4 regions of the Ewingella sp. C233 genome follow, and region 1 is predicted to be linked to each of the others. Evidence: predicted binding sites of a transcription regulator. Region 1 holds the regulator's gene; each other region holds the start of a gene.
The links. Region 1 encodes PurR, which represses purine synthesis genes. Its sites were predicted from a motif close to CANGCAAACGTTTGCNTG; they were not measured.

Region 2: the regulator PurR is predicted to act here: its motif matches at 902-919, upstream of ypfJ (KPN_02809 family neutral zinc metallopeptidase).
Region 3: the regulator PurR is predicted to act here: its motif matches at 1,042-1,059, upstream of ACZRKO_RS21420 (nucleobase:cation symporter-2 family protein).
Region 4: the regulator PurR is predicted to act here: its motif matches at 1,491-1,508, upstream of pyrD (quinone-dependent dihydroorotate dehydrogenase).

Annotation. Positions count from the first base shown of each region.
Region 1 covers NZ_JBUZRI010000001.1:1,794,977-1,797,182, forward strand. The annotation lists gene ACZRKO_RS08115 (C40 family peptidase) at 1-95, shown strand, start outside; gene cydH (cytochrome bd-I oxidase subunit CydH) at 276-551, opposite strand; gene purR (HTH-type transcriptional repressor PurR) at 701-1,726, shown strand; gene punR (DNA-binding transcriptional activator PunR) at 1,778-2,206, opposite strand, start outside.
Region 2 covers NZ_JBUZRI010000001.1:401,388-403,593, forward strand. The annotation lists gene bamC (outer membrane protein assembly factor BamC) at 1-65, shown strand, start outside; gene purC (phosphoribosylaminoimidazolesuccinocarboxamide synthase) at 162-875, shown strand; gene ypfJ (KPN_02809 family neutral zinc metallopeptidase) at 1,102-1,986, shown strand; gene ACZRKO_RS01915 (DUF441 domain-containing protein) at 2,110-2,206, shown strand, end outside.
Region 3 covers NZ_JBUZRI010000007.1:102,073-104,278, forward strand. The annotation lists gene gltS (sodium/glutamate symporter) at 1-875, opposite strand, end outside; gene ACZRKO_RS21420 (nucleobase:cation symporter-2 family protein) at 1,114-2,206, shown strand, end outside.
Region 4 covers NZ_JBUZRI010000001.1:783,231-785,436, reverse strand. The annotation lists gene ACZRKO_RS03600 (cell division protein ZapC) at 1-222, opposite strand, end outside; gene pyrD (quinone-dependent dihydroorotate dehydrogenase) at 421-1,431, opposite strand; gene ssuE (NADPH-dependent FMN reductase) at 1,727-2,206, shown strand, end outside.

The DNA.
Region 1 (2,206 bases):
GTGAAGAGATCAAAATCACCTCACTGGGTGAAGATTACTGGCAAGATCACTATGTTGGCGCGCGTCGAGTGATGACGCCTAAAACGATTCGTTAAGTCCGCAGTACCGCTAATCAGCGATGAATAGCATTTAACGAAACGTTTATGAAACAATCAGTCGCTAAGACAGTATTTTGCGAACGATGCAAAACAAAGAATTGAAAAGGGCGACACCTGTAAAAGGAATCGCCCTTTTTTCTGATCTTTTTACCCTCAGCGAATGAAGGTAAAAAAGGATCAGTGCATCACTGCGGTAAAACTGAAAGCCATAATCATTGCCAGTGCGCCAACCACAGTAATGAGAGCAAATTTCAGATTGGTATCCATTAAAACCCCTTCTGGATCAAATGTGGCCTTTTTATAAGCCATACAGTTTGTGTGCCAACGCATTTTCTCATAGTTTTGTTTTAAAATCCCGTGATCATTCCCTGCGTTACGAAGACTTTTTACTTCCCCTTTACCAAGATATAAGAGAAAATTCGCGGTTACCACACTGCGTGCGGGTCGATTCATTCCGATGTTCTTTCAGACAGTTGTTGTGCTCTGAAAAACCCACCAACGATTTCACTGCTCATCTCTTTTCCAGCAGTCAGATCCACGCAGGCAAACGATTAACATAATGCTAACGTGCTAAAGCACGTCAGACAGGAGTCATTCTTTTCATGGCAACGATAAAAGATGTCGCAAAGCGGGCTGGCGTTTCCACCACAACCGTGTCGCACGTCATCAATAAAACACGTTTCGTCGCCGAAGAAACTAAAGCCGCCGTGCAGACAGCGATAAAAGAGCTGCACTACTCTCCCAGCGCGGTGGCCCGTAGCCTCAAGGTCAACAATACAAAATCTATCGGATTACTGGCAACATCCAGCGAAGCGCCCTATTTTGCCGAAGTGATCGAGGCAGTAGAAAACAGCTGTTTCGCCAAAGGCTACACACTGATTTTGTGTAATTCGCATAATAATCTTGATAAACAGCAGGCCTATCTGGCCATGCTGGCGCAAAAACGCGTCGATGGTCTGTTGGTCATGTGCGCGGAATATCCCGATGCATTGCTCGACATGCTCGAAGAATACCGAGCGATCCCGATGGTGGTGATGGATTGGGGCGAAGCACGTAAAAACTTCACCGACAGTATCATCGATAATGCCTTTGAAGGTGGGTATATGGCCGGGCGCTATCTGATTGAACGCGGTCATCGCGATATCGGTGTGATCCCGGGGCAACTGGCTCGTAACACCGGTGGCGGCCGCTTCCAGGGTTTCCTCAAAGCCATGACGGAAGCCAACATCCCGCTGCGCGAAGAATGGGTCGTTCAGGGTGATTTTGAACCCGAGTCAGGCTATCAGGCGATGCATAAAATTTTGATGCAGAAACAGCGCCCGACGGCCGTCTTCTGCGGCGGTGACGTCATGGCGATGGGGGCTATTTGTGCCGCTGATGAAATGGGTCTGCGGGTGCCGCAGGATATTTCGGTGATCGGCTATGATAACGTACGCAACGCCCGTTACTTCTCCCCTGCACTGACGACAATCCACCAGCCCAAAGAGCGCCTGGGTGAGATGGCATTCACCATGCTGCTGGATCGCATTATCAGCAAACGTGAGGAGTCACAGACCATTGAAGTCCACCCGAAACTGGTTGAACGCCGCTCGGTAGCCGATGGTCCTTACCGCGACTATCGCCGTTAACAGCGTAGTCCGAAAGCCATAACACGAACGCCTGCACATTTGCAGGCGTTTTTAGTTGCGTAACCACTCCTGATTCAGCGTAGGGGTATCGCCCAGATAATCCAGAAGCCACGCCAGCGCCGGAGACTGGTTACTCTGATCCCAGGTCAGGCAGCAGGCGCTTTCGGGAAATGCGGCAGCCAGCGTCAGCACACTCAATTTTTGATGTGATATCCAGTCTTCGACCAGATGCACGGGCATCATCCCCACGCACAGTCCTTCACACAGGCAGTCTATGGCGCAGGTCCAGTCGGGAACAACCAGACGTCGCTGATTGTTTAGCGTCCAGGTATCACGCTTAGGTAAGTTGCGCGACGTATCTTCGATACAAAGTGCCGGATAGGCACGCAGCTGTTCATCCACTAATGGCACAGTGAGCGCCGCCAGCGGATGGTCAGGGCTGACCACACAGTGCCAGTCCATAAACCCCATATCCCTGAA
Region 2 (2,206 bases), 1.4 Mb from region 1:
CGCAGAACGACGCGATGGTGACGGTCATGCAGGCCGCGTTCAACCAGAGCAGCGCTGCGAAGTAAGACGTTATCAGAAAGGGGCTTCGGCCCCTTTTTACATACTTTTTTTTTATCGAATGATGTTGCAAGTTTTACCACTACATATTGGAGTAACTTAAGATGCAAAAGTTAGCTGAGTTGTATCGCGGAAAGGCGAAAACCGTCTTCACCACCGAAGACCCAGACCTGCTGGTGTTGGAGTTCCGCAATGATACGTCAGCACTGGATGGTCAGCGCATTGAGCAATTCGACCGTAAGGGCATGGTTAACAACAAGTTTAACCACTTCATCATGGCTAAGCTGGAAGAAGCCGGTATTCCTACACAAATGGAACGTCTGTTGTCTGACACCGAAGTGCTGGTGAAGAAACTGGATATGGTCCCGGTTGAATGCGTTATCCGTAACCGTGCTGCGGGTTCGCTGGTAAAGCGTTTGGGTATTGAAGAAGGTCTGGAACTCAATCCACCGTTGTTTGATCTGTTCCTGAAAAATGACGCGATGCATGACCCGATGATCAACGAGTCTTACTGCAAGACCTTTGGTTGGGTGAACGAAGAGCATCTGGCGCGCATGAAAGAGCTGAGCTACAAAGCCAACGACGTACTGAGCAAACTGTTTGACGATGCGGGCCTGATCCTGGTCGACTTCAAACTGGAATTCGGTCTGTTCAACGGTGAAGTAGTGCTGGGCGATGAGTTCTCTCCTGATGGCAGCCGTTTGTGGGACAAGAAAACCCTCAACAAAATGGACAAAGATCGCTACCGCCAGAGTCTGGGTGGCCTGATCGAAGCCTATGAAGAAGTCGCTCACCGTATTGGTGTAAAGCTGGACTGATCGGTACCTGATTTTTTTAGGCAGAATACGCAATCGTTTACGCGGCTTTAAACGCGCCCTTTTCAGTGAAACGGACGGTCATTTGATCGTCCGTTTTTTATTTCTTGCCATTTATTCGGCGGTTTTCATTCTCTTTATGCTCATGTGCACTAAAATTGCCGCGTAGAGTCCATGGTATTTACCGAACTCATTATCTAGTCTTAAGAAAACAGCGGGAGATGAACATATGCGTTGGCAAGGGCGTCGTGAAAGCGACAACGTAGAAGACAGGCGCGGGCAAAGTTCTGGTGGCGGGCCGGGTGGCTTAGGCGGGGGCGGAATGCGTCTGCCTATTCGCGGTAAAAGCGGTATCGTGATCATTATTGTGGTGCTGGTGGCCGGTTACTACGGTGTGGATCTCACGCCGCTGATTGACGGCGGGCAATCCGGCGGTACGCAGCAGACGCAGACGCGCGCTCAGTCGATAAGTCCGAAGGATGATGAGCAGGCCAAATTTACCTCAGTGGTTCTTGCGTCGACTGAAGATACCTGGAAAGAGATCTTCCGACGTCAGGGGCAGACCTATGTTGACCCTAAACTGGTGATGTACCGTGGGTCAACCCGTACAGGCTGCGGCACCGGCCAGTCCGTCATGGGGCCGTTTTACTGCCCGGCGGACAGTACCGTGTATATCGATCTCTCCTTTTACCAGGAGTTGAAAGACAAGCTTGGCGCAGGCGGCGACTTTGCGCAGGCCTATGTCATTGCGCATGAAGTCGGTCACCACGTGCAGCATCTGATGGGCATCGATACTAAAGTGCGTCAAATGCAGCAGGGCGCTTCGCAAACCGTTGTCAATCAGTTGTCAGTGAAGATGGAATTGCAGGCCGACTGCTTCGCCGGTGTTTGGGGGCACAGCCAGCAGCAGCAGAACATGCTGGAAGAGGGGGACCTGAAAGAGGCGCTCGACGCCGCGCAGGCCATCGGCGATGACCGTCTGCAACAGCGGGGGCAGGGCCGTGTTGTGCCGGACAGCTTTACGCACGGCACGTCGCAGCAACGCTATACGTGGTTCAAACGTGGCTTCGACGGCGGGGATCCTAACCAGTGCAACACCTTTGCCAGCCGATAATTCCCTGTCAGTTCTGACCATTCACCGCTGGTCTGTCTGAAGAAACTGTTCAATAATCACCGTTCGATCCAGAGAGGCCTGCGGGCCTCTCTTTTCTTACTTTATTGAAGCGCAGGGATAGCCATGGCCTTTCTCGATCCTACTCTTTTGATTTTACTGGTCTTCGCCGGTCTGGGGATCATCAGTAACAACAGTGCCGTTACCATCGCGATGTTTTTCC
Region 3 (2,206 bases), on a different contig from region 1:
ATCAGCGCCATCGCCAGAAACAGTGAAAGACTGACGTTGCCCAGCACCGATACCGCGCGATCAAAGACCCGGTAAAAGCCAAGCCATGCCAGCACATTACTGAGGATAACACCGACAAAAAGCACGCAGACAAAAGTCGGGATCTCGAACGCTGAGCCCTGCAACAGCGTTGAAACATGGCTGCCTGCCGTAAGACAGATAGCAATCAACGCAATAGTCTCCACCATCACCAAAGGCGTGATCATCCGGCCAATCGTTGGCTTCTCAAATGCACTCGGGTCTGCGGCATCTTCCGGTGAACCATTGGGGGTTGAAGAGTGGCTGACCAGATAACGGGCGACCGGCCCGCCGATAATTCCCCCCAGCACCAGACCAAAGGTCGCACAGGCCATGGCCACTTCTGTCGCATTTTCAAAGCCGTACTTTTCGCTGAACAATTTACTCCAGGCCGCGCCCGTGCCATGTCCACCTGACAGAGTGATTGAACCGGCCAGCAGGCCCATCAGCGGGTCAAGCCCCAGCAATTTTGCCATACCAATGCCAATCGCATTTTGCAGCAGCAACAATCCCAGCACGACGAACACCAGCAAGACCAGTGCCTTACCGCCGGAACGCAGGCTGGCGAGATTAGCATTCAGACCGATGGTGGCGAAGAAGGCCAGCATCAGCGGCTCTTTCAGCGACATATCAAAGGTGACTTCCCAACTGAAAAGTTGATTAGCCAGTAGCAACAGAAATGCGACCAGCAAACCGCCGGCGACAGGTTCAGGAATGGTGTATTTCTTGAGGAACGAAATTGTCTGGACGCATTTACGTCCCAGAAGGAGTACCAGAGTCGCGGCAACCAGCGTGCCGTAGGTATCGAGATGAATCATTGAAATGCTCCATTTTAAAAAAATCCAATAATATTATTGAGTTATAAGAATTCCAGTTCGCTGATATTTTTCAGATACGGGATTAGAAGTCAGATAACCAACTCAACGCAAGAAAAACAGCCTATTTATGCTGATTAAATCGCAATTATTGGAGGAACAAATCAACAAAGCAAACGATTGCTTTTATCGGCATTTTCATTAAAAATGCCCGCTTTGCCGCTTAATGGATGCCCAAATCATGAGTACGCAATCCGCCGAGCCAGATACTCAGCGCCCTGAACTTTCCCGCCAGCATAATAGTGAATTGATTTACCGCCTGGAGGACCGCCCTCCTCTGCCACAAACCCTGTTTGCCGCCTGCCAGCACCTGTTGGCGATGTTTGTCGCAGTGATCACGCCTGCACTGCTGATATGTCAGGCGCTCGGACTTCCGGCGCAGGACACTCAACACATTATTAGCATGTCGCTTTTCGCGTCGGGACTGGCATCTATATTGCAAATTAAAACCTGGGGGCCGGTGGGTTCAGGCTTGCTGTCGATTCAGGGCACCAGTTTTAACTTTGTCGCTCCGCTGATCATGGGGGGTATGGCGCTGAAAAACGGCGGCGCGGACGTACCCACCATGATGGCAGCGCTGTTTGGTACGCTGATGGTTGCATCCTGCACGGAAATTATTCTGTCGCGTTTCCTCCATCTGGCGCGCCGGATTATTACCCCGCTGGTTTCAGGTATCGTGGTGATGATCATTGGTCTGTCACTGATTCAGGTCGGGCTGACCTCCATTGGCGGCGGTTATGCAGCGATGGGCGATCACAGCTTCGGCTCGCCTAAAAATCTGTTGCTCGCTGCCGTGGTGCTCGTGGTGATCATCCTCCTGAACCGGCAGAAAAACCCTTATCTGCGTGTCGCGTCGCTGGTGATCGCCATGGCCATCGGCTATCTGGCTGCATGGATGATGGGAATGCTGCCCGAGGCAGTAACGGTAACGCAGAGCCAGTGGATAACGCTGCCAACACCACTCTATTACGGTCTGGGTTTTGACTGGAATCTGCTTATACCGTTGATGTTGATTTTTATGGTGACGTCACTAGAGACAATCGGCGATATCACAGCGACCTCCGACGTTTCCGAACAACCGGTCAGTGGTCCGCTTTATATGAAGCGCATCAAAGGCGGCGTACTGGCAAATGGCCTGAACTCAATGCTTTCGGCAGTCTTCAACACATTCCCTAACTCCTGCTTCGGCCAGAACAACGGCGTTATTCAGCTGACCGGGGTTGCCAGCCGTTATGTGGGTTTTGTGGTCGCGCTGATGCTGATCGTACTGGGCC
Region 4 (2,206 bases), 1.0 Mb from region 1:
CCGTTGTTCATTCCCTAGTTTGACGTTCTTGCACTGCTCTTCGTAGTCAAAATAGAGAGCGGCATCATCGACACAAAATGAAGCAGCACCGAAGGCATCCGGAGTCAGCATTTTAGCGGGAAAACGTGAACGGAAAATCATTCCATTGGCTAAATCCAGCATCAGCCGGTCATGCTCAGTATCAAAATACCAACGCCAATTATCATCTGGTTTGATTTTCATTTTCTTATCCCGTTTGCCCCGAACCCACAATCCGATGACCAACTATTAAAAGCAGCGAACATAGATTAAGCTTTTTACCCGTTAACTGATATCAGACAAATCTTGAGCTGGCATTGTCGATATATTGGGGCAGTGGACAAAATATAGACGAGCCGGGTTAAGAAATAAACCCCCGGCTGCTCTTAGATGCAAAAAATATTAGATATGGGTAACAATATCCTTAATCAAACGTGGCCCGTGATAGATAAATCCGGAATAGATTTGAATTAAAGAAGCCCCCGCCGCCATTTTTTCACGTGCTGCCGTTAATGAATCTATCCCGCCGACACCAATAATAGGCAGTTGGCCCTTTAGTTCAGCGCTGAGCATACGGATAATTTCCGTGCTGCGAAGCTGAACAGGACGGCCGCTTAATCCACCCGTTTGTTCGCAATAATTCAGCCCCTGGATCAGTTTACGATCCAACGTGGTATTAGTGGCGATCACCCCGTCCATATTATGGCGAACTAAACTGTCTGCTATTTGGATCAATTCCTCATGAGAAAGATCCGGCGCGATCTTCACTGCGACAGGGACATATTTCTGATGCCGTTGCTGTAATTCGAGCTGTTTATTTTTAATCGCCGCCAGCAGATCATCCAGCGCCTCACCGTACTGCAATGAACGCAGTCCTGGGGTATTAGGCGAAGAGATATTCACGGCAATATAACCGGCATAGGGATAAACTTTCTCCATGCAGGTCAGATAATCGTCTTTACCATTTTCGACCGGCGTGTCTTTATTCTTGCCGATATTAATGCCGAGAATTCCGCCAAAGTGGGATTTTTTAACATTGTTCACCAGGTTATCCACGCCGTGGTTATTAAAACCCATGCGGTTAATCAGGCCTTCTGCCTCGACGATACGAAACAGGCGCGGCTTATCATTACCCTCCTGCGCACGCGGCGTGACGGTACCCACTTCGACAAAACCAAAGCCCATCGCACCGAATGCATCGATGCAATCGCCGTCTTTATCCAGACCGGCAGCAAGGCCTAACGGGTTTTTAAATGAAAGCCCCATGCAGTTGACCGGTTTGGTCGGCACGGACTGACGGATAAGAAATTCAAAGGGTGAACCCGAAATACGGCTCAGCTGACGAAAAGTAAGTTCGTGCGCGCGCTCTGGGTCGAGCTGAAACAGTGCTTTCCTGACAAGAGGATAAAACATGAAAACTCCTGGATTCCCGGTGGCTAGACGGGGCGACATTATCGACTAAGCGCCGCATAAAGGGAAACGTTTCACGGCCAAAAAACGCCTTTCACGCAATCGATACCTTTTTATTCACTTCCCCTTCACGTTTTGATTACCTTTAAGCCAAGGAATTTCCGGCCTTAGCCGCTTTTTCACTTTCCATTTCTAAAAATGAGATTTCCAGTCCCCCGCCCGCGCCTGTTAGCTTTAAATCACTTAGTTAAACAAAATGATGAATCTAGAACTTTAAGTTATAAGGAATGGTGTGATGATGCGCGTTATCTCTCTGGCAGGCAGTCCGCGACAACCCTCCCGCTCTTCGGCGTTACTGGCGCTGAGCCATCGCTGGCTAACCTCGCGCGGCGTGGAAGTGATCTCTTACAGTCTTCAGGATTTCTGTGCAGAAGATTTACTGTTCGCCAATTTTGCTAGCCCACAGCTGAAAAAACTGACGGCGCAACTTGCTGAAGCAGACGGTCTCATCGTCGCTACTCCGGTGTATAAAGCCTCGTTTTCGGGTGCGCTGAAAACCCTGTTGGATCTGCTGCCTGAACGCGCACTCGACCACAAAGTCGTGCTGCCTCTGGCAACGGCCGGTTCGATTGGCCACATGCTGGCTGTAGACTACGCGCTAAAACCGGTACTGGCTTCGTTGAAAGCGCAGGAAGTGTTGCAGGGCGTATTCGCCGATGACAGCCTGATTAGCGATTACCAAACTTTTCCCGCCACCCTTGAGCCCGCACTGAGTGAG